DNA from 3 places in the Paenibacillus sp. FSL H8-0283 genome. Region 1 is predicted to be linked to each of the others. Evidence: riboswitches for the same ligand, from Rfam matches in the RefSeq annotation. Region 1 holds a riboswitch; each other region holds the start of a gene.
What was found. Region 1 has a riboswitch for S-adenosylmethionine ahead of MHI52_RS25590 (methionine ABC transporter ATP-binding protein). Riboswitches for the same ligand answer to the same signal wherever they lie in the genome.
Positions count from the first base shown of each region.

Region 1 (10,715 bases):
AAGAGCCTTTCGCTTCGCATGAAGCGGAGGGCTCTTTTTTTGTGTGCATATGCAGAGAGTCCATTTCATCTGTCCCTTTTACCAGATTCCACGTACAATCCTTCAATTCACCTTTTAAGTATCCTCACGCTGTATGGTCGGACGAATCGGATCAAGTCCTCCAGATACATCCATAATGTTACCTGTTATAAAATCGGAATGATCAAGGCACAGATACGTAATCACTCGTGCAATATCTTCACCGCTGCCTGGACGCCCTCTTGGTGTTTCCTCGTCGATGATGCCTGCCATTTCATCAATCGTTTTCTCTTTGTTCGCACCACGAATGTCACCTGGACATACCATGTTAACCGTAATTCCATACGGGGCTTCTTCAACCGCGAGTGTCTTTGTAAAAGATACCAGACCCACCTTGGCAGCCGCATATACGGCGCGATGAGGCCAAGATCTCGCTTCTCCAGCATGACTGAAGCCAAAATGGATAATGCGTCCCCATTGCTTGCGTCTCATCTCTGGCAATACACGCTGATCCAGTAACATCGGTCCCAACAGATTTCCCTGCACGAGCATCTGGACCTCAGCTTCAGAATAATCCGCAAATAATCGTCGTTCACGGATAAATGGACCTGCGTTATTCACCAAAATATCAATGCTGCCAAGGTTACCTTCCACCTGCTCAACCAATGAAGAGATATCTTCCACCTTGGATATATCAGCCTGGATGGCAATGCACCGCACACCCTTGGCTATAATCTGAGCCTTTAAAGCCTCAGCTTCTGTTCTGCTGTGTACATAGTTCAGGGCAATATGGCACCCTTGATCTGCCAGACTGAGGGCCGTCATTTTACCAAGACCTTTGGCACTTCCCGTTATGAGGGCAATCTTTCCCTTCACGTTCATCCCCCTCTTCAAAGAGCAGTCACTATCCAGTATAAAAGATTTATCGTCCTCCTACAACTCGCTTATCCACAAGGGATTATTCACCTTTAATTCCAAATATATCTTGATTGAAATTAAACACCTATGGTACTGTCGAGGATATAACCTGAAAGGACCTCTACACGAATATGAAGAACAAAAGATGGATATTATTTCTTACACTTTTAATGTTGAGTTTATTCACAGTCTCTAGTGCCTTACAGGTATCAGCGGCAAGTGAGAATGAGCCAGCACCAGATGAGTACGATTGGATTACTGGACCAGCATCTGTCTCTTTGGACGGTAAGGCCACCCTGGAAGTCCCTGAAAGCCATTCCTATCTGGATAAGCCCAATACCCAACGCTCGATACTTAACAGTGATGGAAAGCCTAATGGGAACGAAATCGGAAGCCTAACCAGCAATAGTGAATTCGGCTCGTGGTATGTTGTGTTCGAGTACGTGAAGACAGGTCATATCCATGATGACGATCAAAATTTAAGTGCCGAAGAGCTGTTAAGCAGTTATATCCGAGGCACAGAAGAAGATAACAGAGAATTTGATCCTGAATATAGAACGTACATAACGGGGTGGGAGATCGAACCGACATATGACAGTACCAAACATCAGTTGGTTTACTCCCTCGGTTTTAAGAATGCTGATCAGCAAGCCATGGTCAATTACAATGTAAAACTCCTGACACGCGAAGGGTACATCACAGCCATTCTGGTTACCGATACGGACAACTTTCAACAGAGCCGCCAGGTATTCGAGGAAACTGTCCTTAATCAACTTAGCATCAATGCAGGATATACCTACGAGGAGTACAATGCTTCGACTGACAAAACATCCACCATAGGGCTCAACAGTCTTCTGATGGGCGGGATCGGGTACACGGCTTCCCAAAAATTCAGTGCTCTTCTTTTGCTCAAAAAAGGATGGGCTTTGATCCTCGTTGTCGTCCTTGGGTTAATCGGTTGGATCAGATACAAAATCAAAAGCTCACACGGAGAAGAAGAGAAACTCTCTCCCTCCGAGAGGACGTACCTGCAAGAAGCCGATGAACAGCAGTATGCTGATCAGAATGAATTATCCTACTACCTCCAATCTGGGCATCATTCTGACGTGGATAAACCGGAAAAACTTTGACTTATGTTGATCCCCACGTCAGTACAGATTAGGAAACATAAAATAAGCCGTATATCTCTTCAGAAGAGATATACGGCTTATTCTTAATAGCTTCACATCATATCATACATATCGTGAATTATTCAGTTGCAGGTTCAACTGCTCCTTTATAACGTTCTTTGATGAATGTTTTCACTTCTTCGGAGTGCAGAGCAGCAGCCAGTTTTTGGATTGCATCTGCATCCTTGTTGTCCTCACGGGAAACGAGGATGTTTGCGTATGGGTTACCTTGCAGATCTTCGATCAGCAAAGCATCATTCGCCGGATTCAGGTTCGCTTCGAGCGCATAGTTAGCGTTGATAAATACCAGATCCGCTTCATCCAATTGACGAGGCATCATGGCTGCATCCAGCTCGATGATATCCAGGTTCTTCGGATTGGCTGTGATATCTTGAATCGTAGATGTAATATTTGTGTTGTCTTTCAGCGTAATGATACCTTCCTTCGCAAGCAGCAACAAAGCACGTCCACCATTGGATGGATCATTTGGAATTGCTACTTTTGCGCCGTCTGCCAATTCATCCAAAGACTTAATCTTTTTGGAGTATCCACCAAAAGGTTCAACATGAACAGGTGTTACAGAAACGAGGTTGAATCCACGTTCTTTATTCTCTGTGTCCAGATATGGTTGGTGCTGGAAGAAGTTTGCATCCAATTTTTTGTCAGCAAGTTGCTGATTGGGTTGAACATAGTCGTTGAATGTAACGACTTGCAGACGGATACCTTGTGCTTCCAGTTCAGGCTTGATGCTTTCCAGAATCTCTGCGTGTGGTGTAGGTGAAGCTCCAACTTTCAATTCAACTGTACGAGGTGCACCTGCTGAATTGTCTGCGCCGCTATCGGCGTCCTTGTTGTTTCCGCAAGCTGCGAGAACCGCAATCAACATAAGACTAAGTAGAGCAAAAGACCATTTTTTCATGTGTAAAACCCCTTCTCTAATCATTTTGTCATGTGGCATCTGCATTAATGCATATCCATCATGTTATCTATGTGTTATTTCCTGGTGAAAAATGTAACCAAGCGATCTCCAGCCATCTGGAGAATTTGCACTAGAATGATCATCGACACTACGGATATGATCATAATTTCATTTTGATAACGGAAGTATCCATAGTTGATTGCCAGTGTTCCCAGACCTCCACCGCCAACCATGCCCGCCATCGCCGTATAGGAGACGAGCGTAACAATGGTGATCGTTATACCAGCAAGCAGTCCAGGCAGTGCCTCAGGCAACAGCACCCGTCTTACGATCTGTCCGGTCGATGCACCCATCGCCTGTGCCGCTTCAATGACACCACGATCCACTTCACGCATTGTTGTCTCTACCAGTCGAGCGAAGTAAGGAGCTGCCGAAATAACCAAAGGTGGTATAACACCAAGCACCCCTGTAGCTGTACCGACGAGCGAACGAGTGAATGGAATAATAGCAACAATCAATATGATAAATGGGATCGATCGCAAAATATTAACAATCAGGGACAGTATAATGTACACCACCCGTGATTTGGTTGAAGCAGATCGGGCTGTCATGAACAGCAGCACCCCGAGCGGTAAACCAAAAATTACGGTAAACAAGCCTGATGCACCCAAAATTTGCAGTGTCTCAATGGAAGCTTTACCAACCTCTTCCCAGCGAACTGTTGAAAAATCCATCTAACGAAGCACCTCCACATCAAGTCCCTCAGCGGTTAATTCTGATATCGTCCGATCAATCGCATTTGAATCACCCTCGAACCGAACGGTCAGCTGCCCATAAGGAACCTGTTTGATCGTAGAGATTGTACCTTGCAGGATGGCAAAATCCACGCCTGTCTTACGTACCGTTCTAGACAAAATCGCTTCATACGTTTTGTTACCCAGAAAGGATATCTTCACAAGTTTGGAAGCAGCACCTGCCTGCAATTCAACGCCTGCATTTGCCAGAGCGGTCTCTTCCAGAGCAAGTCCAGCTTCATGGTCACGCATCATGAAGTCCCGCGTAATCGCATGCTGCGGCTTCAAGAACACGTCTGTTACAGGTCCTTGTTCCACAATGCCACCTTGATGAATGACAGCCACCTTGTCACAGATGTTCTGAATGACATGCATCTCATGTGTGATCAGCACAATCGTAAGGTTGTACTTTTCATTAATGTCGAGCAATAACTTCAGGATTGAATTTGTCGTCTGCGGATCAAGTGCCGAAGTAGCCTCATCACAGAGAAGCACATTTGGATCACTTGCAAGTGCTCTCGCAATCCCTACACGTTGTTTCTGTCCACCCGATAATTGAGCCGGATATTTGCTGCTATGGTGCTCCAGACCAACCAGTGCGAGCATTTCCTTCACTTTGCGATCAATGGCTTCCTTGGGTGTATTCACAAGCTTTAGTGGAAAAGCTACATTGTCATATACCGTTGCCGAAGATAACAGATTAAAATGTTGAAAAATCATCCCGATCTTGCGTCTCTGTTGCTGCAATTCGGTTTTGCTCAGTTCAGTCAAGTTGATTCCGTCGACCCATACCTCACCCTCCGTAGGCCGTTCCAGCAAATTAATGCAGCGAATCAATGTGCTTTTGCCCGCTCCAGAATGGCCAATCACACCGTAGATTTCACCCTTTTGGATGCTCAAATTCAGCTCAGATAACGCTGTTGTAGATTTTGCCCCTTTGCCGTACGTTTTCGTTAAACCTTTTAATTCAATCAATCGCACTTGCCCCTTTCCAACCACCTACATGTATCTTTACCCGATCTAAAGGAAAACTCCCCTTAAAGTACAAAAAAAGAGCCCTTTGCAGATACAAAGAGGGCTCTTCACGTGAAAGAATATACCTTCTCATCTGCCAAAATCGTGTCTTGCACCATTTTGTAGGAATTAGCACCTAACATCTATAACGAATGATACATGTATCATGTCGTTACAAATCGGTTGCCGGGCTTCATCGGGCCTGTCCCTCCGCCGCTCTCGATAAGAAATATGTTGTTGTAGGATTTTATAAGTTCATGTAGTTTATGCTTTATAATGTGAACGTAACTTCCGAAATATCAGTTATATCCATGTAACATTCGATTGAAACTCAGTATATTCCAAGTATTCCGATTTGTCAAAGGGAATTATTTCTTTTCCATATTTTATTGATATAACTATAAGAGGCTGTTAACGTTTCACAGACCATATCCACGCCCTGACGCATTTCCTGCACATGCTGATTCAGATCCTCCAATTTCACTTTACCTTGCAAGGTCTGGTGTAACTGCCACAGGTCATCGTGCATTTCTGAGTTCATGTAGTGAATTTCCATATTACGTCGCTTGCGCAGCTTGCTCATCGGTTCACGATAAGAGTCCTTGATCTGTATTAATTGCAATGCAAGATCATGATGCTCCCTTGCATAGTCGAACTGCCTTAACATAGTAAAATAAGAAAAATGCGCTTTGGTATTGGAAGTATTCAGCTGGAATATTTCATTTAATACTGTGCCGACTTTATCCAGAATGGCAAAGCAGCGGATAAAGCCATCTTTGTAGAAATACACATAACGTGCATACTCGGCTTTTTCAGTCGCCGTCATATCATCCGTTGAGCCTGCAACGACCTTTTTACGAAAATGAGCAGCAGCGAAACAGCTTTGCTCCAGTTCATCCAGTGAGGAGATGAGTCCCTGAGTCCACACATACAGTTTCCGATAGTCATGCGTGGGATCATGGTCCACATGCATTTGTCGTTGAAATAACTCAAGCGTATGCGCCATTGCGTCCATCGCTGCCTTCAATTTACCTTCGTTTATACGTGGCTTTTCCCCCAACAACGTTCGCAGCATATCTAACCTCCTCTTTTCCAAATCAACAAGAATTCATCACCGTAAACGAATCATCATTCATTCCGTGTAATTGCTGCTTGCCATAGGTTGCCCTGATCCCTCTGACATCAAACAAAGTCCACCTGTCCAATGATGTACATCACTGGATGGTGGACTTTCATATTTAAAAACGATTAGCCGGGCGATGTAGCTTGTACACCAGGAAACTCATATACGTTAAGACTCCGAACAATATGGCGATATCCAGCATATGAGCAAGAGCTACGAACATGTATACTTCCGGACGGTTCATTGTCACCATCATGAAAATACCAATGACTACTTGCATCAGAATAAGAACAACGGATACCACACCCAGAGTACGCATTTCCTTGTTGTCCGGATGATTACGGTAAGCGAAATGACCCAGGATTGCGATAACAATCACGAGCGACGCAGCTGCTGCACGGTGAGCAAAAGCAACCGCTACCCCACCCGAAAGCTCAGGAATAATCTGACCGTTACAAAGCGGAAATCCAGAACATCCGCCGGCAGAATCCGTGTGACTCACAAATGCACCTGTGTATACCACGAGATATGTGTAAATGGTGGAGAACCAGACCAGATTCCTGAATTTTTTGCTAACCCGAGGGTATTTATTCAGGCGCTCCAATCCGCCATCTTTGGCCTCCTGCCTTATGCCCAGCGCCATCATTAGAGAACTCGCAAAAGCAATCAGTGCAAAACCAAAATGCAGTGCCATGACTGCTGAAGATTGGGAGAAGACAACGGCAAAAGCCCCCATGATTCCCTGGACGATAACAAATACCAGAGTTAAGAAAGAAAACAATTGCAGGTCACGGCGTGATTTGCCAAACCGCAGAAAAGCAACAAACGAGGCAATGGACAACAGTCCAGCCAGTGCACTTACAGCGCGATGGGAATATTCAATGAGTGAAGCCACAGTATGTGCGGGAACGAGTTTTCCGTTACATAAAGGCCATTCTGTTCCGCAGCCAAGGCCTGATTCCGTTTTGGTTACGATGCCTCCACCAAAAGTAGCCAGAAACATGACAAGACAGGTTAATACGGTTAACCATTTAAACAAAGTTAAGTGTTTCAATTTTTTCTCACCCGCTGTTGGTTTAAGATGGCGAAGAATATTCTCCGCTTGTTTCGGTACTTTGACACTTATTTCACAACTAAATTCATTATACCGGATAAAATGTTCATTGACGTCGCGCTTTGTGACAAAATGTTAACGTCTGGTGAAATAATGACCCACAGGTCATTTGGGATATGTACAGAAACGTTTCTTACATAGAACGTGTCGAACACACAAACGCCATTTCCCTATTTCAAGAGAAATGGCGTTCTTTTTATTATACCCTTTTACAACATGAACCTGTCATACTTTTATATAAGTTCATGAAACATTTACACAATAACGGAGAGGACAGAAATAACCAGAAGAAGCGGAGCGTTCGCCTTTATCCCCGGATTTCTCCCCTTTATAAAAGGGATCAAAGAAATCTGGGGATAACAGCGATCGGAAGGTTATTCTGTCATCGGAGTGTCTGTGTGTCTGTGTAAATATTCATTTATCGAACTTATATAACATTATTTATGGATCGTGTTGTACACTTCAACTGCGCGATCCAGGAACTGCTCAATCTCTTCTCTGGACTTGCGCAGCTTGTTCACATACCGTACGAGTTCGCGGCCATCTGTATACGCCACAAAGCTCGGAATGCCAAGAATATTCTGCTCTTCACTAACGGTTCCAACCTGATCCACGTCGACCTCAATCAAGGTCAATTCACGTGCATATTTCTCTTCAACCTCAGGCATAAACGGATCGATGTATTTGCAGTCACCACACCAGTCTGCCTTGAATACGGCAATCGTCAAACGTGGGGATTGGATGGCTACATCAAAAGCCGGTTTGGAGGTAATCTGTTCCATTCGGTTCATCTCCCTTTCTGTACCTTGTCTTACCCTAAGTGAAGCAAATTGGCGAGTGGAAGTCAAATAATCAGCGCATACTTAGAATAACCACATGGTCTGTGAAAATAAACCCAGAACATCATGAAAGGATGTCACATCATGACTTCCACCAGAACCGATTCTTCCAGCGAACAACATCACGGGTCCCTTCTGCAGATTGTCCGTTCCATTCCGGGTGCTGCCCGTGAAATCTGGCGTGGCAAACAGGCTGCATGGCAAGCTTCAGCACAGCTTCGTCACCCATTGCGTGACATCGAGTGGGATACCGATACGGCAGCTGCCTTACAGTCTGAGGTGGAGCGTTTGTTACCTACCAGCAACAAATCTTTTACACGCACGGACCAGGTTCAAAGCGCACTCGTCTGCGAAGAAGATTGCATCATTCTGGAAGAGATTAAGACACTGACTCAGGAGCACAATCGGAGTAATATCACCCGCACGGCAGCCTATCTGGAATGTTATGAGCAATATCCCGAACTGCATTGGGCACTACTGGCCCATATGGTCTCTCGCAACGGCGGATATCACATGACAGATCTTCAGAGTGACTTAATGCATAATCTACAGAATCAAAGCGATCGCCAGCATATGTATCGGCTGCTGGAGCGGTGCAATGCACTCATTTTCCAGGATGCCTATCCCCAGCTTCTGCTGTATATGAACAGTCGCCGGATCGGACGTAGCTGTTTCCATCTCTTGTCGCACTTTCACGTATCGGCGTTTATGACGCCGTTTTGGGAACGCTTTTGGCTGGAACGATGCAGTTCACTGCTAAGTGTGGCATTAATTATTAATGAGCAGAACTATATCGAGAGCCGGGTGGTGCAACATCCTTATTTTCAAAAAGAAGTACTTTCCAAACCCGCATTCCATCTGCATAATCTGGCCGGTCTGAATCATATCGTCTTTCCTCTTGGACAGGGAGCAGGACTCGCAGGACGCGTCATTGAACATTTTGGCAAACTAGATGAGCGAATCATGTTTGGTAAAGGGCTATATGCCCTGTTGTTTGGCGTGGAGCAAGTACACACACAAGTGTTGGAGTTCGCACGCTTGGTTCCCCATCGTTGCTCGCGCGCTGAATATTGGCCTGGGCTGTTTACCAATCGTGAAGACGAGGCAGGGGAACATACACTTTATGCTCAGGAGCTAATGGATGAAGAATGGCTTCCAGAAGGGCAACGATTATATAGTCCGGAACTGCTCTCCGTATGGGGGGACACGCCTTATGAACCGATCACCAGACAGGACTGGCTTCAGACTCGGGATTGTCTCGGTTATCTGACGGCACCGCGTCGCCCATGGCTGTTTGAGATGAGTCACGAACACCGGTATGGCATGCTGAAAACAGCACTGGCTCATGATGCTAAAGCTATCACACACTAATGCTGAAGACTATATAGAGCAGGCAAAGACGGATGATGTGATATCCGATGTACCGCTAATCCTCGCTTGCTGGGCTAATGTCGAGTTCAGTCGCTCAGCTCTCCTTAGCTAAACAAAAAGCCCTGTCCGCTTCAATAGCAGACAGAGCTTGTATCGTATTTTCACAAAATATTGGAGCATGGATGATGCTCCTTGCATGTTTAACCTCTTTGCCCAGCTCCACGTTGAAGACGCATAAGTGGACGAAGAATTTTTTGCAGAATACGGGGGTAACTGCCCAGCTCGTCCTTGCGCAGTACACGCAGCACAACCATGAGAACCAGATACACCACAACAACAAGCAAACCAACCACAAGGCAGGTAAGCAAGAAGGATACACGCGCTGGCAGGAACAATCCAAAGATCGTATTGCCAATCCAGTTCGTTGCAAATCCTACACCTGCTGCAAGCAAGACCGTAATGATAAATCCTTTCCAACGATCTCCCATGATGGAGAAATCAACGATTTTGCGAAGGACCCGCAGATTCAGGTACGTGATGACCAAGAAGCAGAGGGCCGTTGCAATAATAATGCCGTAAATGCCGAAGATCGGCGCCAGAATCAGACTTGCGATCAGTTTGATCACAACACCTGCTGCGACACTGATCATCGTAATCCGCGGTTTCCCTACCCCTAGTAAAATAGAGTTGGTGGTCATCATCGTAATCTGGAAAATGGTACCGAATGTTAACAAGGCAATGATCGGCGTTCCATCCAGATTGGTAAACAGCAATCCGTTGACCGAATACGCTGCCGCACAAAGTGCAATGACAATCGGCATACCAGTCAGAATCGAAATGCGCAAGGCAAGTGTAACCTGACTTTTCAGATGCGCTTCATCCTTGCGGGCAAATGCTGCCGATATGACAGGCACCAATGATTGACTCAAAGCGATAGCCAGAATCGGAGGAATACCCGCAATACTTTGGGCTTTCGCACCCAGGATCGCAAGTACACCTGTCGCTTCTTCGAGTCCGATCTGGCCACTAAGCAGTGGTACCACAAGGGATGAATCGATGAAGTTAATGGCTGGAACCGCAAGTGAAGACAGCACAATTGGAATAGACAGCTTGAAGATATCACTGTAGATACCTCGCATCGGTAACTGCTCTGCACGCTCGTAATTCAATTGGGCCGCACGGTCGCTACGACGTAGCTTCAAGGTGAAGTACAGCATGACACCGAAGGCACCCACACTTCCTAATACCCCACCAAATGAAGCACCTGCAGCAATCGTCTGGTCATCATAATTCCATTGCAGCATGACATAAGCCACGATAATGGCTGTACCTACACGGGCGAACTGTTCAACAATCTGTGAAATACCACCAGCTGTCATGTTGCCGCGTCCTTGGAAATATCCACGCATCATCGCAATAGCCGGGAAAAGTAGTAA
Region 1 covers NZ_CP150295.1:5,796,197-5,806,911, forward strand. Annotated here, with positions in the region: gene MHI52_RS25570 (SDR family oxidoreductase) at 115-894, opposite strand; gene MHI52_RS25575 (DUF2167 domain-containing protein) at 1,107-2,066, shown strand; gene MHI52_RS25580 (MetQ/NlpA family ABC transporter substrate-binding protein) at 2,185-3,024, opposite strand; gene MHI52_RS25585 (methionine ABC transporter permease) at 3,099-3,758, opposite strand; gene MHI52_RS25590 (methionine ABC transporter ATP-binding protein) at 3,759-4,793, opposite strand; SAM riboswitch class I at 4,920-5,061, opposite strand; gene MHI52_RS25595 (Cthe_2314 family HEPN domain-containing protein) at 5,191-5,907, opposite strand; gene MHI52_RS25600 (heme A synthase) at 6,071-7,009, opposite strand; gene MHI52_RS25605 (thioredoxin family protein) at 7,507-7,851, opposite strand; gene MHI52_RS25610 (DUF2515 family protein) at 7,993-9,279, shown strand; gene MHI52_RS25615 (polysaccharide biosynthesis C-terminal domain-containing protein) at 9,480-10,715, opposite strand, start outside.

Region 2 (10,715 bases), 3.3 Mb from region 1:
CCGCCGCTGGTTAAACCTGTTTCTCGTTATTGCGGGCGGAATTCTGGCCTCCGTGGGACTTGAATTGTTCTTACACCCCAATAAAATTATTATTGGAGGCATTACAGGCATTTCCTCACTCTTCGCCCACTGGACCGAAATGAGGATTGGATTGTTCCTATTTTTATTCAATGTGCCGTTTATATTTCTGTCTTACAAGATTGTGCAGAAGAAATTTGTACTGGTTACTGTTCTAGGTCTGGTTGTCTTTTCGATCGGTGCCATTGTGCTTCATCCCATGCCGCCACTTGTAGAGCATCCGCTGGCTGCCGCCATGTTTGGCGGATTATGCCTCGGACTCGGAATTGGGCTCGTCGTACGGTATGGCGGGACACTGGATACGCTGGAAATCGGTGATCCGTCTTCCCGCCCACCTGAACGTGTATTTAGCGGAAAACGGATGCTTATCGAAAAAATAATCATGCTGCTTAACTTGTTGATACTGACAGCCGCTGGTGTTGTCTTTGGCTGGGACCAAGCGATGTATTCCGTAATCGCCTATCTTATTGCTTATGAAATGGTGTACATTGCGTTCAGGGGCTTCTCTTCCAAACGCAAAGTATGCATATTGACCACACAAAGCTCTCAAGTTGAAAAAGCTGTACGCAAACGGCTACGCCGTGAACCTGGAATTCTGGAAGCCACTTCTGACTCAACACAACTCGCGATGGCGGAAGGATGGATCAGGCAAATCCCGGGTGCACTTTATTATGAGGTACATGTGCTGGAGATGATCTGGTTGAAGTCCATTGTGCGTCACATTGATCCACATGCGGGTATTGTAACGAATCCGGAAAAATAAAAAACGCTCTCTTCCCCTATGGATGGACAGTATTGTCCACCAAGGTCAGAGAGCGTTTTTTTCTGTTATTATAATTAATTGATATTATAGTTCAACGATAGCTTTGACTACATGTGAATCTGGCAATAACCATTGATCTATTGCAGTAGGTGACTCATCAAATTCCACTCGGTGTGTGATATACCCATCCATACTTAATTTCTTTTGACGCAAGGTCGACAGGACCTGTTCAAAATCTTCACGGGTTGCGTTTCGACTGCCCAGGATACTCATCTCCCGCTTGTGAAATTCGGGGTCATGAAAGGTAATATCCGCTTTCACCAGTCCAACAAAAATGAGTTGACCACTATGCGCCACATATTGAATGGCCTCATTCATGGAATTCACGTTACCTGTTGCATCGAAGACAGCTGTAGCATAGTCGCCTCCCGTAATTTCAGCCACTTGTTGTACGGTATGTTCATTGGCCTGTACTAGGTCATCCGCTCCAGCCCAAGTCCGGCTAAGCTCCAGCCTGTCCAGATTACGATCAACGGCAATAACACGCGCTCCAGCCTGTTTGGCGAATGCCATCACACCCAATCCAATGGGGCCAGCTCCAATCACAACCACATGCTCACCAGGTTTAATTCCTGCTCTTCTGACGGCATGGGCTCCAATGCTTAATGGTTCTACCATTGCCGTCTCATCCAGCGTCAAACCTTCTGCTGAGAGCAGATGTGAGACAGGCACGCTGATTTTTTCTCTCATGCCTCCGTCTACGTGCACACCCATGACTTGCATGGACGCACAACAATTGGTTTTTCCACTGCGACATGCAATACAGTGACCGCAGTGCAGATACGGAATAATACTTACCTGATCCCCAGGCTGTAATCCTGCCTCGTTCGGACCGATTTCTTCAATAACAGCCGCCAGTTCATGGCCCAGAACACGAGGATAGGTAAAGAATGGCTGGTTGCCTTTGTACGCATGCAGATCCGTTCCACAGATCCCAATCCGCCGAATGGCAACCAACGCCTCTCCTTCTGCTCGTTCCGGTTGAGGCAGGTCCTGGAGCTTTAATTGATCTATTTCTTCACATACAATGGCTCTCATCGTAGTTCCCCCTTGGATGCTTCTGCTGTCGTGTTGCTTGGCTTCGTATTATATTCAGGTCTTCCGCTTGACCATGTCTCGTTATGCAATGGAGCCAGAATGCGCAGCACTTCATCCAGCAGGCTCTGATCCATCGGTTCCTCTATCCAGGCTGCATTATTGAGGATATTGCGCTGGCTGGCACTGCTCACCAGTGTTGTCGGAATTCGTTCATTCGACGTGGAGAATTGCACGGCCAACTTGGCAATGTCACTGCCTTGTTCTGCACAGAAGCGGGCAGCCTTCAGGCAGAGCTCTTTCACCCGATCATCTGCCGGATGCCAGGCAGGAGCCCCTCGGGTACTCAACAAGCCCATAGAAAGAGGCGAAGCATTGACGAGGCCAATTTCTTTTTTTTCCAACAGGGGCAATAACGATAATAATGAGGTATCATTCAATGAATAATGACAATACGAGATGATCGCATCCGCATCGATCTGTGGCAGAACCTTCTCGAACAACGGCAAGGGCAATCCACAAATGCCCGCATGTCGTATAACTCCCTGCTCTTTCAGACGCAGCAACGTTGGAAAGGCTTCTTCTACGATGATCTCTGCTGGCACAAATTCAATATCATGCAGGAACAGAATGTCGATATAGTCTGTATGCAGTCGATCCAGGCTCTCTTGCACGCTATCCAGAATCCGCTGACGTGAAAAATCAAACTCATTTTCCCCATACCGTCCGGCTTTGGTTGATAACATATATGAACTGCGCGGCAAGCTACGGATGGCTTCACCCAACACGGACTCCGCTTTTGTCAGCCCGTAGTAAGGCGAAACGTCTATGTAATTCATCCCCGCATCTACGGCCGCATGTACAGTGCGAATCCCTTCGTCCCGGTCAATGTTACGAAATACAGAACCGAGTGAGGATGCTCCAAAACTCAATACAGGTACGTCCAGTTCCGTCTTGCCAAGTATTCTTCTCTTCATCGGTTTAACCCCTTCCAGCGTGTCTGACTACACAAGTTCCCTTTCATTGTAACAGTTCAATTTCAATATAAAATATCGGCAATTGCGTAACATGTACTGTTTGATGACCTCGAACCGCAGAAAGAAATCAAAAAGCCCGCCGTCTCTCCAAACGGAGTAGTCAGCGGGCTTGGCTTCATAAATACTTATCTAACGATCAAAGTTTATAAAGAGTAGTATTGAATTAATTAGAATTAGTTCTGCATTACGAAATCTTCATGTACGGCATTTTCTTCGTCGAACATGCGCACAATCTCGTATCGGGTGTTACGTTGTGCCGGGATATAACCGGACTCCCGAATCAAACGGAGAATGGATTCAATGTTAACTTTATATGTTGCACCAGCAGCAGATACAACGTTCTCTTCAATCATCGTGCTACCGAAGTCATTACAGCCAAATTCAAGCGACTTCTTACCGATCTCAGGACCCATCGTTACCCAAGAGGATTGAATGTTCTTGATATTATCAAGTACCAGGCGGCTGATGGCTACAGTCTTCAAGTACTCTTCTGGAGTCTGACGCTCCAGCTTGAGGTTTGTATTATCCGGCTGGAAAGTCCAAGGGATAAACGCCAGGAAACCTTCGGAGTCATACTTGTTCGCAATACATTCGTCCTGAGCTTCACGTACACGGAGCAAGTGTAATGCACGCTCTTCCATCGATTCACCAAGTCCGATAACCATCGTTGCCGTGGTGTTCATACCGATGCGGTGTGCAGTTTGCATAACGTCCATCCAATCCCGCCATGAACCTTTCAAGCGGCTGATCTTCCGACGTGTGCGGTCATCCAGAATTTCAGCGCCGCCGCCAGGCAAGGAATCCAGACCAGCTTCGTGAATGGCGCGTACAACCTCTTCCAATGTAAGACCATCGGAAACTTCAACCATTTTCATAATCTCAGCGGGTGAGAAAGAGTGCATCGTGATGTTTGGGAAACGCTCTTTGATGGCTTTCAACAGGTCTGTATAATAGCTGAAAGGCAAGTTCGGATTCGTTCCACCTTGCATCAAAATCTCGGTACCATTCACATCTTCCGTTTCCTGAATCTTCTGGAAAATAACTTCGTCCGGAAGCACATAACCTTCATCCGAACCAGGTCTGCGGTAGAAAGCACAAAAACGGCAGTACACATCACACACGTTTGTGTAGTTGACGTTACGCCCAATTACAAATGTTCTGTATGGTTCAGGGTGCATGCGTTTCATAATGACATTAGCAGCTGCCCCGATTTTGTCCACTTCATTCGATTCAAATAGCTCAATCGTGTCTTCCAAGTCCAAACGTTCGCCCCGAAGGGCTTTATCTAAGATACGGTCTACCGTACTCATCGTAAAAAAGCCTCCCTCATGAAGAGAAATTATATAACGATCCGTCCCAACTTGTTCAAGAGAAGCAAGTTCTGGTGGCAACATCGTATTTCTGTACTCCACATATCGTAACACAGGTTACATGTGAAAAAAAGCACCTTATGTACAGGTGCTTTAAAAATAAGTAAAAATTTTTACATATGGAAAAGAATTAGTTCGAACTTATGTGATACGCATCGGCGTATTCGGGCATCCACTTTTGTTAGGATTCCTGAAGTGCTTGCTCCAAATCTACAATGAGATCTTCGATATCTTCCAGACCTACTGAGAAGCGCAGCAATCCATCTGTAATGCCACGGTCACGGCGAACCTCAGCCGGCATTGCCGCATGAGACATCATCGCTGGGTAGGACAGAATACTCTCCACAGCTCCCAAGCTTACAGCAACAATGGGGAGCTTCACCCGGTTAAGAACTGCTTTTGCACGATCACCTGAACCGACGTCAAAAGAAACGACAGCTCCATATCCTGTGGACTGGCGCTCATGTGCCTCACGGCCCGGATGATCCTCAAGTCCAGGATAAAATACAGCGGTAATATCACTGCGCTCATTAAGCCATGCCGCCAGTTTGGCTGTACTCCGTTCACTATGAGCCATGCGAGCCCCCAAGGTTTTCATCCCGCGCATCAGAAGCCAAGATTCTTGTGCCCCGAGTACAGTTCCAAGTCCATTTTGCAACTGTTTTAGTTGTACGCCAAGTGATTCCGTGCGAGCAACGGCTAACCCTGCCAGTACATCACTGTGACCTCCGAGAAACTTCGTAGCACTATGTACGACGATGTCCACACCAAGCTCAATTGGACGCTGATAGTACGGTGTCATAAAGGTGTTATCCAGAATTGTGATCAGGTCATGTTCCTTCGACCAGTCAGTTACAGCAGCGATATCCGTAATCCGCAGTGTAGGGTTGGACGGTGTTTCCATATATACTGCCTTGGTGTTTGGCTTGAGTGCCGCTTTTACTTCATCTATATTGGTCATGTCTACAAAGGTTGTCTCGATCTGCATACGGCTTAATATGGAAGTAAGCAAACGATACGTACCTCCATATACATCTTCCGTTACAATCATGTGATCCCCTGCCGAGAACATCATGAACACGCTTGAGATCGCAGCCATCCCCGAAGAATAGGCAAAGCCTCGTGCGCCGCCCTCCAGCAATGTGATGTAATCTTCCAGAGCCTGACGTGTCGGATTTCCCGAACGACTGTAATCATGTTGAGGCGGATTGAAGATATCAAAATGATGGAATGTTGATGCTTGGTAGATCGGTACACTGGAGGCTCCAGTCGTTTTGTCAATCTCATCGCCAAAATGGAGCAACTTGGTATCAAATTTCAACTCGGAATTGGGCTTGTTGTTGGACTCACTCATGAGTGCACGCCTCCTTCCACTTCCTGTTGTGCAGCTGTCAGAGCATTGCCGAGATCTGCAATCAGATCATCTGCATGTTCGATGCCTACGGAGAACCGGAGCAGACGATCATCCACACCTACGGCTTCACGAATTTCAAGGGGAATATCCGCATGAGTCTGTACTGCGGGATAAGTCATAAGTGATTCGACTCCGCCGAGACTTTCGGCAAAAGCAATGAGTTTGATATGACGCAGCAACGGTTCAACATAACGTGCATCCTTCACTTTGAAAGAGAAGATACCTGTGTTACCGGTAGATTGTTTGTTCTGTATCTCATACCCCGGATGATCGGATAGACCTGGATGATACACTTCAACCACCGCTGGGTGCTCAAGCAAGTATTTGGCAATAGTAAGTGCATTGTGCTCATGACGCTCCATGCGAAGAGCCAGCGTTTTCATACCTTTCATCAACTGGTAGGAGTCACTTGGAGATAATACCGCTCCAATGGAATTATGCAGGAACGCCATCTCAGCAGATAACGCCTCACCTTTGGTAATAATTAGTCCGGCGAGCACATCATTATGTCCGCCCAGATATTTGGTAGCGCTATGAATGATGATATCGGCACCCAGTTCAATCGGACGTTGGAAAAATGGAGTCAACAACGTGTTGTCAACAATGGTCAACAGGTTGTAACTTTTCGCCCAGGAAGCAACGGCTTCCACATCGGTGATCATCATCAGTGGATTGGTTGGTGTCTCAATAAATACAGCTTTGGTATTCGGCTGACGAACCTTCTCCAGTGCTGCAAGGTCATTCGTGTCCACATAACTAGCAGTTACGCCGAAACGGGACAGAATACGTTCCAGCAGACGATAGGTTCCACCATACAGATCCAGCGATACAATCAGATGATCCCCTTGACCAAACATGGCAAAAATCGTTTGCAGCGCAGCCATTCCCGAGCTACAGGCAAACCCTGCATCACCGGACTCCAGCGCTGCGGCGGCTTCTTCCAATACTTTACGGGTTGGATTAGTCGTACGAATATAATCAAACCCCGTGCTTTGTCCAAGCTTAGGGTGGCGAAACGCAGTGGATTGATAGATCGGAAAGTTAATGGCGCCTGTTACCGGTTCATTGATGGACCCAATTTGTGCTAAGCGGCTTTCGATTTTCAACTTGTTGTTGTCTTCCATTGCTGCATCCTCCTGTAATCTCGATTAGATTTGCGGGCCAATATCGTAAGGTGTTTCTTGATACACATAGTAATTGAGCCAGTTAGAGAATAATAAGTTGGCATGAGCGCGCCAAGTAGCTGGTGGCACACGGGAAGGGTCGTCATTCGGATAATAATGCCTAGGCAATGCGATATCCAACCCTTTGGCTGCATCCCGGTCATACTCCCACTTTAATGAGAACGGGTCATACTCGGCATGTCCTGTGGCAAAAATCTGTTTGCCGTCTTTGGTAGCAACCAGGAAGATCCCCGCTTCCTCGGATTCAGCCAAAATCTCTAAATTCTCATTCTTTTCAATATCTTCGCGTCTCACTTCCGTATGACGGGAATGTGGAACGTTGAATACTTCATCGAATCCACGCAACAATGGAACATGTGGTTTATTGATGGTATGTGGGAAAACGCCAAAACACTTTTCATCAAGTGCAACCTTGGGTACATCAAAATGATGGTATAAACCTGCCTGGGAAGCCCAACATATGTGGAGGGTTGAAGTCACATTGGTTTTGGTCCATTCGAAGATCTCCTGGATTTCATTCCAATAGTTCACGTCTTCGAAATCCATCTGTTCCACCGGGGCACCCGTAATGATCATTCCATCGAAACGACGGTGCTCAATCTCATCAAAGGTTTTATAGAACAGATCCAAATACTCTTGAGACGTATTCTTCGACGTATGGGATTTGGGATGTACAAGAACGACATCCACCTGAATAGGCGTGTTTCCCACCAGACGAAGCAATTGTGTTTCGGTCGTTTCCTTTGTGGGCATCAGGTTTAATATAGCGATACGGAGTGGACGAATATCCTGCTGATATGCAGAAGTTTCATCCATGACGAAGATATTCTCTCCTTCAAGTACTTCTTTTGCTGGTAGAGTATCGGGTATTTTGATTGGCATAGTAAGTCTAACTCCTCCTTGTGCATAGATAGATGCAGCCACCCTTGGCTTGATGTCTTCACATCAATACAGTTATAGACTGCCTTGAGCTTGTAAAAACATTGAATTGCTCTTTCATCCAACGTTACAAACAACCTCAAGTTCCTTAGCGAAAATCACTGCTGAGAAGTCGGGGCATATGACAAAGACCTTCCTCGGATTTCGAGAAAGGTCATATGTAAAATAGATATGCGCCTCTCTCATCTCTCAGTTACAACAGTGCCACCTGACACTTAGTCGCTGCAAGAATTAGCACCGTGCGGTATACCGCCGGTTGCCGGGTTTCATCGGGCCAGTCCCTCCACCTACTCTTGATAAGATTTCGCTGTATTAGATTGTAATTAAATATGGTTCACCGTCTACTTTATTACATTAATGCCCTCACGTCAAGTTGCAGTTCGATGTCTGCTTCCCAGATCGGAACCGTTCATCATCCGTTGTCATACACTGCCTCAGGGCGCGAAATAGACACATTTTTGCGCTTGAAAGCACCTTGTACCAGCGGTATACTAAACAAGGTGTTATAAACCCTTATGTGAGAGGTGACATATTAAATGGATGGCGACCCGAGGCCTGACTGGCAGCCGAATTCCGACAAACTGCATAAAGAATTAACATCAGCATGCCGGCAACGGGACGTGACTTCCGTTTGATTATATAGTGAACGCAGCCCTGATCTCCAGGCTCCGCTGCCGACCGGCTGATTTGTTCTTTTTGCGCCCATAATGATAATATCCGCCAAGTTGGCGGGTGCAGAAGGAGTAGATTAACGATGAAAATCCGGTTGGTAAACAACGGTGTATTTATTCCGGTGGACGACATTCAGCAGGCGCTGACTCCACCAGCGGAAGGATTTTACTGGATTGATGCAGACATAGACGATTTGGCGGTACTTCAGCCGCTGTTCTTGATGCATGATCTGGCTGTGGAAGACTGTCTTAGTGACGAAGAACAACGTCCGAAGATTGAAATTTATGAGAACCATTATTTTATTGTGATTAATAGCATCCGTTTTGATGATGAAGAGATATTTCTACGTGCGGTCAACTTATTCCTCGGCAGACATTTCATTATTAGTGTTACCAAGCACAAGGTCAGCGAATTGCGCACACTGAAACCCATCCTGTGGGAACAGGAAATCAGTACACCGGATCGTCTGCTGTATTTGCTGGTTGACTTGATTGTTGATAATTATTTCACCGTAGGTGACCGAATTGAAGCACGGATCGAGAAGCTTGAGGAAGACATTCTGATGCACACCAAAAAGTCACATCTGAATGAAATCATCGGGCTACGCAGTGAGATTCTGTGGCTGAAAAAAGTCCTTGGACCTCAGAAAGAGGTTATTAACACCTTGAATAAAAAAGATCTGCGTCTCATCGATGATCAACTGCAAAAGTATTTCAGTGACATCTATGAGAATGCTGTAAAAATATCTGAAACCTTTGAGACTTATCGCGACCTGATGGGCAACTTGCGAGAAGCCTACCAATCCAGTATTGCGAACCGGGCGAATGAAATCATGCGTGTATTTACCGCCATTACCACGGTCTTCATGCCGCTGACGGTCATTACCGGTATATACGGTATGAACTTTACGAATATGCCCGAGCTTAACTGGAAATACAGCTATTTTGTTGTGATTGGCCTAATGGTTACCCTGGGCCTGAGCATGTTCTTCATTTTCCGCAAGAAAGACTGGGTATGAACTCGTATGAAATAACAAAGACGAAGCGCTCCTCCGGAGAAACGCCTCGTCTTTTTTCATTCCTGATTATTAACCAACATTCTTCTCTGTCTCTGCGTGCCGACGGAAGCGGATTCGAATCATGCGCAGTCTTTCATAGACCTGCTCCAGACTTCCTCCATCGGGTTTCTCTCCTCCATACACCTTATGTAATACTGGCTTCAGGAACGTATCTCCAAGCTCCTCATACGCACTCCATACGGCCTCTTGTTCGTTTTCTGGCATCACTGCCAGCTCCACATCAAGAAGACAATCGGTGTCATAACCTTCATGATCCAGTGCCTCTAACAGCTCAACCAACTCACGTCGGGATAATCCGGATCGATTAACAATCTCCTCTAACGTATACCCTTCCTTCATGCCTTCAAGCACCTGCTTACGCGTGGTGAACTTATCAAGTTCCTGCTTATACTTCTGCTCTCTCTGCTTGTATAACCAACTCTCATACTCTTCTTCCTTCAGCGCCGTGTATACCCAGTCCAGCGGGAATGTCGTTGAACGCTCCAGTCCGGTTGTAATCTCCATCCATTCCGCACCATACTCAGTTGCTTTGCTCTCTCCTACGCCCGGCAGTTGCATCAGTTCATCCAGCGATTGCGGAACAAAGGCACTAATCAAACGCAGCAGACGATTGGTTGCAATAAAATACGGTGCCTTCCGGTCAGACACAGCTCTCTTCCTGCGCCATGTGCACAGATCCGTATATAATTGTTCATTGCCGTATAACTCACTGTAACAATGGAGCCGCTGTCCACCATAACTGCGTGACTTCAGATCATCATTCTCATGAAATAACCCCTGCAACTGCGGTCGGTACCCCTCACTCATCTGTATGGCAAGCTGATGACGGTAAATATGAAGCAGCTCCTCCCAAGAAGTCCCCTCATACCAGATGCTGTCCTCACGCTCTCCTTCCTCGTAGCGACTCCATCCCAGCTGCCAACTATCTTCCTCTTCCCCAATCCATAACTGTGCATACTCTGCATTCTGATCTGACATTCTGGACAATCTGTTCATGAAAATGACTTCCATTTTCGTTCCCTCCCTTTGAATATTCAGCTTATACGAGTTAGAGATACTACCTACAGGCAGCACAAAAAAACACC
Region 2 covers NZ_CP150295.1:2,023,013-2,033,727, reverse strand. Annotated here, with positions in the region: gene MHI52_RS09345 (YitT family protein) at 1-841, shown strand, start outside; gene MHI52_RS09340 (zinc-binding alcohol dehydrogenase family protein) at 926-1,939, opposite strand; gene MHI52_RS09335 (aldo/keto reductase) at 1,936-2,913, opposite strand; gene mqnC (cyclic dehypoxanthinyl futalosine synthase) at 3,147-4,283, opposite strand; gene MHI52_RS09325 (PLP-dependent aspartate aminotransferase family protein) at 4,525-5,697, opposite strand; gene MHI52_RS09320 (PLP-dependent transferase) at 5,694-6,881, opposite strand; gene metA (homoserine O-succinyltransferase) at 6,906-7,823, opposite strand; SAM riboswitch class I at 8,060-8,183, opposite strand; gene corA (magnesium/cobalt transporter CorA) at 8,635-9,570, shown strand; gene MHI52_RS09305 (HRDC domain-containing protein) at 9,640-10,641, opposite strand.
Region 2: another riboswitch for S-adenosylmethionine. It lies ahead of metA (homoserine O-succinyltransferase); the one in region 1 lies ahead of MHI52_RS25590 (methionine ABC transporter ATP-binding protein).

Region 3 (10,715 bases), 330 kb from region 1:
TCAACTTGAGTGTACTGGACGGGAGTTATCAGGAACTTGGATTCGAAACGTTAAAAGGGGTTAACCCACAACATGCGAATGAAATTGCCATTGGTGTAAGTGTAGCCAAAACATCAAATAAAGATCTCGGTGATCTTATCGATATCTATATTGAAGGAGAAAAGCGTACATTCCTCATCACAGGCATCTATCAGGCGTTCGCCAACATGTCTGTTTCAGGCAGAATCACCATTGATGCCATGAGAAGTGTGAACCCGGATTATAGTGAATTTGATGTTATCTTCATCAATGTGAACGATATGGCACAAGCGGCTAAGGTTGCCTCTGAATTAAATGAGCAATTTAAAGATTTTGCTTCGGTATTCACTCAGAAGACTTTGCTTGATTCGGTTTACGCGGAAGCCGCTAACATCCTGATCTATCCGATGAGCCTGATTGGATTGCTGTTTATCATTGTGACGTTCATCATTATTTTCAGTACCTGTAGAATCAATATCCGTAAAGAAAGCAGAACGTACGGGATATACAAATCGCTGGGAATGACATCTCGTCAAATCCGGTTGTCGCTCACCATGGGAATGTTCATACTGTCCTCCGTGGGAGCCATACTGGGTATTTTCGTCGGCGTATACCTGCTGCCTCTTCTACTCGAAATGGTCCTTTCCGGTTATGGTATCGTACAGCTTCCACTGATCCTGCATTGGGGTGGAATGGTACTGTTCACCTGTCTAAGCATCATTGCAGCCAGTCTTGGCTCGTGGTTCTCTTCGAGAATCATTCGGGAAGCATCGCCACGTATACTGGTTATCGAATAATGTAATCAGAATGCCTTAACACAATAAAACAAGCCCTTCCATACCTCTATAGGATGTGGAAGGGCTTGTTATCATGATATGAACTAATTCCGCCATTTCTTCGCAAGTGCACCAATCTGATGTGGCGTTGTTCGGCAGCAGCCGCCAATAATTTTCGCGCCCGCAGCAACCCACTGCTCCGAAGCATCACTCATGCTGCCACAGGTACCCTGTCCGCTCCACGTCTTCGTTGCTGCATCATATACTTCTCCCGAGTTCGGATACACAATAACAGGTTTATCGCTGGTACGGCTCAAAATACCCACTGCTTCCGTCACCACTTCCATCGGAGCACAGTTCAGGCCAATCGCCGCAACCTGCGGCTCGGAGCCAAACTTCTGTGCACATACCTCAAGCGGTGTGCCCTCGCTGATGCTTGTCCCGTCTTTTAAAGAAAAAGATAACCAAGCATACGCATGAGGGAACTCCTTCAGTACATCAACCAGCACCTGTGCTTCCTGCAAGGAAGGAATCGTCTCAAACGCCAGAATATCAGCACCTGCTTCAAGCAGCGCCGCCATACGCGGACGGTGAAATGCGACAAGCGTCTCATCCGACACGCCGTAATGACCCACATACTCAGAACCATCCGCCAGATAGGCGCCGTACGGTCCAACGGACCCGGCAATAATTGGACGTGAACGAAGACAGTCTTCTTTGCGATCCCCTGTACGATCTGTTAAATGCTCCTCATTCTCCACGTTCTCGGAACGTACCGAAGGAGCTTCTACAGGCTGACCTGTTGAGCTTTCTCTCTCTACTAAACTACTCTGAACTTCTGCCCACACGTCATCTCTCGCCTGTACAGCCAGTTCCACCGTCTTGCGGATCAGCTCCAGTGCAGCCTGTTCATCAATCCTTCTCTTGCGGAAACCATCCACCGTCGCCTGATAACTGGATGTAATCGCACAGTCGGCTCCTGCTCGAAAATAATCTGCATGGACCTGAACAATAACATCCGGATTCTCAAGCAACACACGAGCAGACCATAGTGGATCATCGAGATCACATCCATGCTGTTCGAGTTCCGTAGCCAACGCTCCATCCAGAATCATGACCGGATGTTCACGAAGGATCTGTTCCATGGGGTTAGTCTGTTGTTCTTGCGTCATGTACTTGTCCTCTTTTCTTATTCACACGTTCTGTCAGATAATAAGCAGCGTAACATACTGCGATAAACGGAACCCCACAATACAGCGCAATTCGCTGTGTCGGGTCAAAGGCAATACCTATGCATGAAGCCAGGCATAATATAAATGAAACAATTGGTACCACCGGATACAGTGGTGTGCGGTAGACCAGATCTTTGACCGCATGTCCTTCCCGGATATATTGTCTGCGGAACATGTATTGGGAAGCGCTGATGCTCATCCATACCGCAACGACAGCCAGACCTGAAATGGAAACCAGCGTAATATACACCGTACCTGGCGCAATGATGCTGGACAGCAAGGCCAGCGCACCACCCACCATACTAATCAGAAGTGCATTCAGCGGTACTCCGCTTTTGGTCAATTTGGCAAACCACGGAGAGATCGTTCTTTTGTCAGCCAGAGACCAGAGCATACGTGAAGATGCATACAGGCCTGAATTGGCAGCAGAGAGAATCGCCGTCAGAATAACAAAGTTCATAATGTCTGCTGCATAGGGTACACCCACCCGCTCCATTACCGCTACAAACGGACTTTCCAGTACACTGGCATCCGACATGGGCAGCAAGGCCGACAAGATAATAATCGTTCCGATGAAGAAAATAACCAAACGCCACAGCGTTGTATGAATAGCCTTTGGTATCGTCTTTTCCGGGTTCTCCGTCTCACCGGCGGCAATGCCGATTAACTCGGTGCCTGAGAAGGCAAAGTTTACAGCAAGCATGGTCATCAATATCGCTGTAGCCCCATGAGGGAACCACCCGGATGCGGTAATATTCGATAGAAATGGAGCCGGTTCAGAATCCGCCATGGGAATGAACCCAAACATGGCTGCGCCACCGATAATAATGAAGATTACGATAGTCACTACTTTTACAGATGAGAACCAGAACTCGGATTCCGCAAAAAATTTCACCGTTAGAGCGTTAAACAGAAAGATCATCAGTGCAAAAACCGCGCTCCATATCCATACGTTTACCGATGGGAACCAGCGCTGCATAAGCAATCCGGCGGCTGTGAATTCGGAGCCAAGCGCAACAGTCCAGGTTAACCAGTATAACCAAGCCACCGTGTAACCTGTTGCCGGTCCGATATATTTGGCTGCATAACTATGAAATGCTCCCGTCTCTGGCATATGAACAGACAGTTCACCAAGACAGAGCATCACCAGATATACAACGATGGCTCCGATCAGATAGGACAGAATGGTTCCCAGTGGTCCCGCCTGCTGAATGGTGTAACCTGAGCTGAGGAATAATCCCGTTCCAATGACTCCTCCGAGAGAGAGCATGACCACATGCCGTGCCTGCATTTTCCGCTGAAAATGCCCTTTGTCGTTGTTGTTCTCCATACCTGCTGCTCCCCTACTTCTTCATCCAGAAAAAACAAAAAAGACCCACTCTGCCTAAAGAGTGCGCCGTTACTGACAAATAAAAACAAACGCTCCTATCTATCAGGCTTTCACCCGCTGGAATTAGCACAGTATCCTTCAGATCTGTTGCTGAGGTTTCTAAGGGCCAGTCCCTCCACCTCTCTGGATAAGAAAATGATTTTTTACTAATATAGCGATCTATCATGAATGTGTCAACAATTAAATAATATATGGCACACCTCGCTATTCGGTGGAAGACCCCGGATTCGTGATGGTGGTCTTTACCTCATAGGTGATCGGCACGGTGCTAAAAATTTTATCCCAATCGTCTTTGACTTTTTTCCATGTTTTAGGTTCTTTAATACGCAAGCTATCCCGAAAATCCGCAACATCTACTTTATAGGTATGCTGCAGTTTGTATAACAACTGTCGAATCTGTTGTTTGGCAAGTTCAGCAAATTCTTTTTCCAATTCACTGAGATACGCACCTTTTTCCTCTTCCTCGGGAGCACGCCAATCCTCCATCAACCAGCCTTCGGATTCAGTTTTCACATGGAATGAAATATCATCGCCAACCACTTTTGGAATTATTGTTGTTTTTTTCTTCTTCATTTCATATACAACAGTGAACCCCTCTTTATTGTATGTCTTCAAGATACCTCCTTTTTCTTTAGGTCTGAGCCAAGATAGCCCTTCTAGATCCGTTTGGCTGAGTTCCCCGATGAATTTTGTTGTTTTCCCATCAAAGATACTGGCACCGGAGAACTTGTCCTCTCCATTGAAGTTCAGTACATTCTGGAGCAAAAAGCTGGAACCGGATTGCATTTGTGCATCTAATTTGGAGAGTAGAACGGGGTCCAGGATTTTATTGGACAAGTATGAATTACCGGTAATACCTGTAAGATAAAATGCTGGAATCCGGGAAGGATCATCTGAAGTCAGTACATCAACAGCGCGATGATGGCTAATCAACACCAGACAGTTAGGACGAATATCGTTATCCCGAAGTACAAAATCCAGCAGCTGGTCCAGACCATACTTTTTGGCGATATCCTTGGACACAACGATAACCTTCAGATGATGTCCGATGAGCGGATGATCTCGTCTCAGTGCAAACTGACGAAAGATTTGCAGCAAGGAATCTCCGGTAAGCTGTTCATTGGAATAGGACGTTTTACCAGAAGCAGGCGAACCGGATTGTTGGCTCTTCTGACTGCTGGAATTACCGGGAGCAATCTGTACCGTGGCTGTCACATTGTTCTGCTTGGAATACCCTCCTCCCTGATTGGCGATGTTCTCCTCAAATTCCGTCTCTTTGCCGATATCGATCCCAAGACCAACGTAGACACTTAGATCCTCTATCTCTCGACTGCTCCAACATCCGGATATCGTTAAGAGAATGCATAATACAGTGGCTAAGCGTAACAACATGCGGAATGTAATCATGCATGCTTGCCTCCTTTTTTGCGAATCAGACTTAACAACAGTAGTACCAGAGGTAAAATGCCAAACAAAAATACGGACACATTGCCTAGCATATCTCCTAGTACGAAGGTATCATCCACTGTTTTGGGTATCATTGCTGTCAGATAAATGAACGGCAGCAGGCCGTACATGATGCCTTTGATTTTTTTGGAACGAAACAAATCACGAATACCCACCGAAGCGCAGTAATGTGTAATTGCTGTAGTCGAAAAGATTTGCATAATCCAGATGACCAGCAATAAGGATTCAAAACGCTCGAATATCAGACCCTGGATTTCGAAGCTTCTTACCAAATCCAGCGTTGGCCAGGTTCGAGTTTTGATGCCATCGAGCGATAAACTGCCTATAACCATCACCACCGTGATCAAGTAGATAATAGTGGATATGAGTATCCCCCAGGTCATCGCTTTATTGCTCTTCTTCGGATTTTTCATATAGGCAGTCATGATTAACATCACCTCATAGCCTGTATAAGATAATAGTGAAGGCTTCAACCCTTGGAAAACCGGCATGACCCCATCACCGAGTACGGGTCTCAGATTGCCAATTTCGAATAGCTGATTACTAAGCAAAATTTCAATCACAAATATAATAATCGTAATTGGAAGGATGATCTCAAACACGCGTACGATAACGCCAAGCCCGCCTGAAATCATATATACACCGATCCACATGAAGACCATCACAATCGCCCAGGTGGGGGTGCGTTCGAGCAGATACATCCCAGTTACTTCAGCCATAACTCTGATTTCGAATGCGGCAATAACTATGAAATACATAATCATAGACAATCCCAGTATGTAAGCAATCCAGCTGCCCGTAATCTCACGGGTGAACTGGAAGACGGTTTTCTCCGGAAATCTGCGACACAGGGTAACCAGAATTATTCCGACACCTATGATAATGAATCCAGATAGGATAATGGAAATCCAGACATCCGGTGTTCCGACAGCTTTGCTGGTCGTTCGAGGTAGTGTCAATATCCCGGCACCAAGCATGTAATTGACAATAATTACAACGGCCTGTGTCGTGGTTAGCTTTCCTTGGGAGCCATTCACTTAGTTCACCTCCAGACCTTCAGTAGATGGAATTCCATTTATTTTTTCCGATCATCATCGATCGGATTAGTCATTTTGGGACGCATTCTCATCATATTTAGCGGTGCACGGATAACAAAATCCTTCCATTCATTCATGTGATAGGGAACGGCTGGTGCAACATAAGGTACGCCAAAGCTTGAGAGTCGTGCCAGGTGTGTACACACAAGCAGAAAGAACATAACCACGCCAAACAATCCGAGTACGGCTGCGCTGAACATAGCGGCAAATCGTAGAATCCTTAGCGTTAATCCCGCACTATAGACCGGAATCGTAAAGGAAGAGATGGCTGTTACCGCAACGACAATGACCAGAAATTGGCTTATTATTCCCGCTTGCACGGCTGCTTGGCCAATAATCAGACCTCCTACGATACCCATCGCTGGCGCAATCGGTTTGGGCAAGCGTATCCCGGCCTCCCTCAAGATTTCAATTGAAAGCTCCATGATGAGTACCTCAATAATTGAGGGGAATGGCACTCCGGTACGCGTTTCAATAATCGTCAATACCAGCTTGGTTGGAATAAGACCCGGATGGAACGAGATAAACGAGATATAGAGCGCAGGAGCAAGCAATGCCAGCATCGCGGCCATAAAACGCAGCACTCGCAAAAATGTTCCAGGAATCCAGCGTTCATAATAGTCCTCTGGAGACTGAAGCAACATGCTAAAGGTCACCGGTACAATTAATACAAATGGCGTTCCATCCAACAAAATTGCCACTCGGCCTTCCAGAAGGGCACCCATCACTCGGTCAGGTCTTTCCGTATTCAGTACCTGCTGAAAAGGACTCAGCGTATTATCTTCGATGAGTTGTTCCACATAACCTGATTCGAGCATTGAATCCATATCCATCTCTTCGATTCGCTTGCATACTTCTGCAACGAGATTTGGATCGGCAATATCCTGAATATAGGCTATCGCCAAATCTTTTTTGATCCGTGAACCCACTTCATACTTCTTAATAAACAGGCTCTGATCACTTCCATAACGACGTAAAATGCCTGTATTATCGCTTAATTGCTCTGTAAAACCAATACGAGGCCCACGAAGCAGTCCCTCTGACAAGGGTTCATTCATACCTCTTGTTTTGATCTTATGAGCTCCAATTAATAAAGCACCTGGCAAACCATCAACCAGCAGTGCATTTTTCCCAAACAACACACCAACTGCGAGTTCTTGGAGGGACTTCGTCTCCTCAACCAGACTGACAGGAAGTAATTGATCTTGCAGATATGCCGACAGTAAGTGTGCGTTGTCTGGATGAAGGAAACCCTCCTGCTTAAGTAGAGGAACACCTTCGAACATCAACGGTGTAATCAAGTGATCATCAACTAAGTCTTGATCTACCAGGCCTTCGGTATAAATGACCGCAGCCCGTGTATTCGTTCCCCTAATAATAAATTCCCGAATATGCACGTCTGCATTGAGTCCAAAGCTTTCTTTCACACTCGTCAGATTTATGCTGTACTTTTCGGTTAATTTAATATTGGCATAGTGGCCTGTTTCGGTCCCTTCACCCTGCCCTTTGGCTGCTGGCGAGATATCCTTCGAGGATATGGACGATGGCTTCGAACGAGAGAAGCTTCCGCGCTTAATGGCAGCATTGATCCAGCGCATGCTCAATGTAATACCAATTGGAATGATGAAGACCAAGAATGCCTGAATCCATATGGACCAATCCGGCACGTAGGATACAATTGTTGACCACATGTTCCCACCCCAACATTTCTCTGCATGACATAGCTGCAGGTATTCCCAAGTATTGTGTCCCCGTTTGATCACAATAATTCCCGTTTTTTTGAGTACTGAACGACAAAAAAACGGTTCCTGTGAAAGGAACCGCTATTACTATATATTGTTATACGATTCTGGTCACATGCTCCGCTTTGGCATCCAACAAGTGAGCTGAAGCAGCAATTGCTGTAAAATCATTCAATGCGATCTCAATCTGCTTCTGGCTCTGCTCCACATATTCTTCTACTTTTTTGGTGCCACCTGTGATATTGCCAATTTCCTTGGTTATTCCAGTCACGCTATCTCGAATCTCATTAATCGAACTCTCCACCATTGCGGATAGTTTCTTAACTTCCTTGGCCACGATATCGAATCCTCGTCCGTATTCTCCTGCATGTGCAGCCTCAATGGCAGCATTCAACGCGAGCAGTTGCGTCTGAGACGAAATCTCGCGTATCGTTCGTACCACGCCCTGAATCGATCCGGCCTGTTCCTGCAAATGAGTCAGCGTTGCACGGTTAGAAGTTGACACCTCTGAGATATAGGAGATACTGGACATCAATTCCTGACTGCGTTCAATACCTACATCTGCCTGCCCATTCAGTTCATGAGACATCGTTTTCAGCTCATTCACTACGACAGAAATGTTGTTCTGACGGTTGGTAATGTTGGTGGCGATTTTGGAGACACCCAGTATCTTCTGATTCGTCTCATCGTACACCGGCATATATGTCGCTTCAAGCCATACAGAATTCCCCTTTGCATCCTTGCGTTCAACCTTGTCCTGGAAGCTGACACCATTAAATATGCTATTCCAAAAAGCATCATATTCCGGAGTATTTGCAAATTGACCGAAGCACAGTTGCTGATGCTTCATGCCGTACATCTCATCTACCGTATATCCCATCGTTTGGGCAAAGACTTCATTCACGTAGGTTACCCGGCGATCCAGATCGAATCGAATGATAGCAAGACTTTTCTCCATCGCCTTGATGACCATTGCATCGGTGACAACATCTTTCTTTTCCATATCTAATATAGACACTTGATAACCCCCACAGTTCATTCCATAATAGACAGCCTTTAACTAGCAAAAAACAATCATAACAACATATGTATCCATCAGGTTCTAGATGGCTCTACTATGGATACCCGATTTGCAGCATTTTGGATCACCTGTTGTTATTTATTTTTATTGCAACCCTGTGAAGTCAAAATATATAGTTGTTCCTTCGTTTCAATGCTTCTTCAATATCCTGGATAAAAGGGTTCCATCAACATACTTTCGGAGTATGTTCATCATCCAGAAAAGAGACGTTATAACTTATCTTATCCGTAAAATATCTCTGTATCTACTTGTACGTATCGTAACATAAGGCAAACCAGTATACACTTCTGTATTTGTAACGTATTTGTAACATAATTTCTGTTTTTTAGTGACCGTTTAGCCCCTATATACAAGAAAAACAGAACGATTTGTCGTGCATCGTCCTGTTTCTTATCCAGTCTCATCTATATTATTTTTTTCGTGGTGTCCAGCGCTTCGCTTCACTGTGATTCGGATACTGGATGCCCGCAGGGTAGGAGATCAGCTCGATCAGCATCCCCCAAGGTGTCCTTCCATACACAAACTGATTGCCTTCCCCGCCTTCAATATGATCGGTCAACGCCCCAGGCTCTGTTAGCAACACCCCGCCCGCTTCTTTGAAGTGTCGTGCAGCTTCTTGCATATCGTCCACATACAATGCCATATGTTGCAATCCGTAATCTGATGCCCTAACTGGCTCCGATTGCGCTGTATTCGCGTACTGAAATAACTCTATACTGGAGCTCTCCCCTAGCGATAACATCCGAATATGAATAACCTTTGCTCCTGAACGCAGTCCTAATTTACACTCTGCCTCGGGTCCTTCCTGTGGGGGATCATCCGGCGTTATATGGTCATAGGCAAGTTGAGCTCCAAACGCCTGTTGTAGAAATAGTGTCGCCTGCTCCATATCCGGTACAGTTATTCCAATATGGTCGATTCCTCTCGTAATCATGTTATCCCTTCTTTCCTTTATCCAATGAACTTGCTTGTACACAGCGACATCCGTACCTATATGATTTACACGAAAAGAGGGCCGCTATAACCATTCAGCTGTCTCACTTATCTGATGGTTGTGCGAACGACCTTGTATAAAAACCGAAAAAGAAGAGCGCATGATATCCATGGCTCTTCTTTTTTTGATGTTTTTAAGTTAGTTACAGGTTTACATAACGAGTGCTTAACCGGGGGCCTGAACTCATTTTAAAAATCATGCACAGTGACACACAGCTGAATCGCAATGCCAAATGGGTCCCGTACAATACCGTATCCTGGGCTGAATTCATTTTGTTCATACGGTACCAGTACCTTCACGCCCTCATGTTGCATCAGAGAATGATACAGTTGATCGATGGTATCTTTATCTTTGGACTGAATACATAGTGACGTGCTGTTCCCCAGCTGCCATGCTCTCTCCGTGTCCATTGCTTCTTCCGCAATCATGACTTTGTTAACCCCAATCTCCAGCACCGAATGTGTAATATACTCATCTTGACCGGCAGGGTACTCGAAACCCGGGTTCATTTCCTTCATCTCTTTATAACTTTTCTTGAATATCACCTTGGCGCCCAGAAACTCTTCATAAAAAGCAATGGCTGCCGCCGCATCCCCGTTCATCGACAAAAATGGTATCACTTCAAAATTCATTATATTGCCTCCTTGTTCCTATTGGATTACACTTATCACTATAACAACGAAAGGTGCCAATACATGGCACCATTAAGAGGGTTTGATATGAAAAAATCAGAACGTATGAACCAGATGCTGCGCTTCATTAATCAAAAACAACAGTTCACCCTGCAAGATCTCATGCAGGAGTTCCAGATCTCCAAACGAACCGCGTTAAGAGATATCACTTCATTGGAAGAGTTAGGTGCGCCCATCTATGTCGAATATGGACGCTACGGCGGATATCGACTGCTGCAACAGATGC
Region 3 covers NZ_CP150295.1:6,128,721-6,139,435, forward strand. Annotated here, with positions in the region: gene MHI52_RS27145 (ABC transporter permease) at 1-815, shown strand, start outside; gene mmuM (homocysteine S-methyltransferase) at 899-1,966, opposite strand; gene mmuP (S-methylmethionine permease) at 1,944-3,356, opposite strand; SAM riboswitch class I at 3,449-3,550, opposite strand; gene MHI52_RS27160 (Ger(x)C family spore germination protein) at 3,621-4,823, opposite strand; gene MHI52_RS27165 (spore germination protein) at 4,820-5,920, opposite strand; gene MHI52_RS27170 (spore germination protein) at 5,959-7,671, opposite strand; gene MHI52_RS27175 (PAS domain-containing methyl-accepting chemotaxis protein) at 7,820-8,725, opposite strand; gene MHI52_RS27180 (VOC family protein) at 9,213-9,737, opposite strand; gene MHI52_RS27185 (VOC family protein) at 9,986-10,429, opposite strand; gene MHI52_RS27190 (helix-turn-helix transcriptional regulator) at 10,517-10,715, shown strand, end outside.
Region 3: another riboswitch for S-adenosylmethionine. It lies ahead of mmuP (S-methylmethionine permease); the one in region 1 lies ahead of MHI52_RS25590 (methionine ABC transporter ATP-binding protein).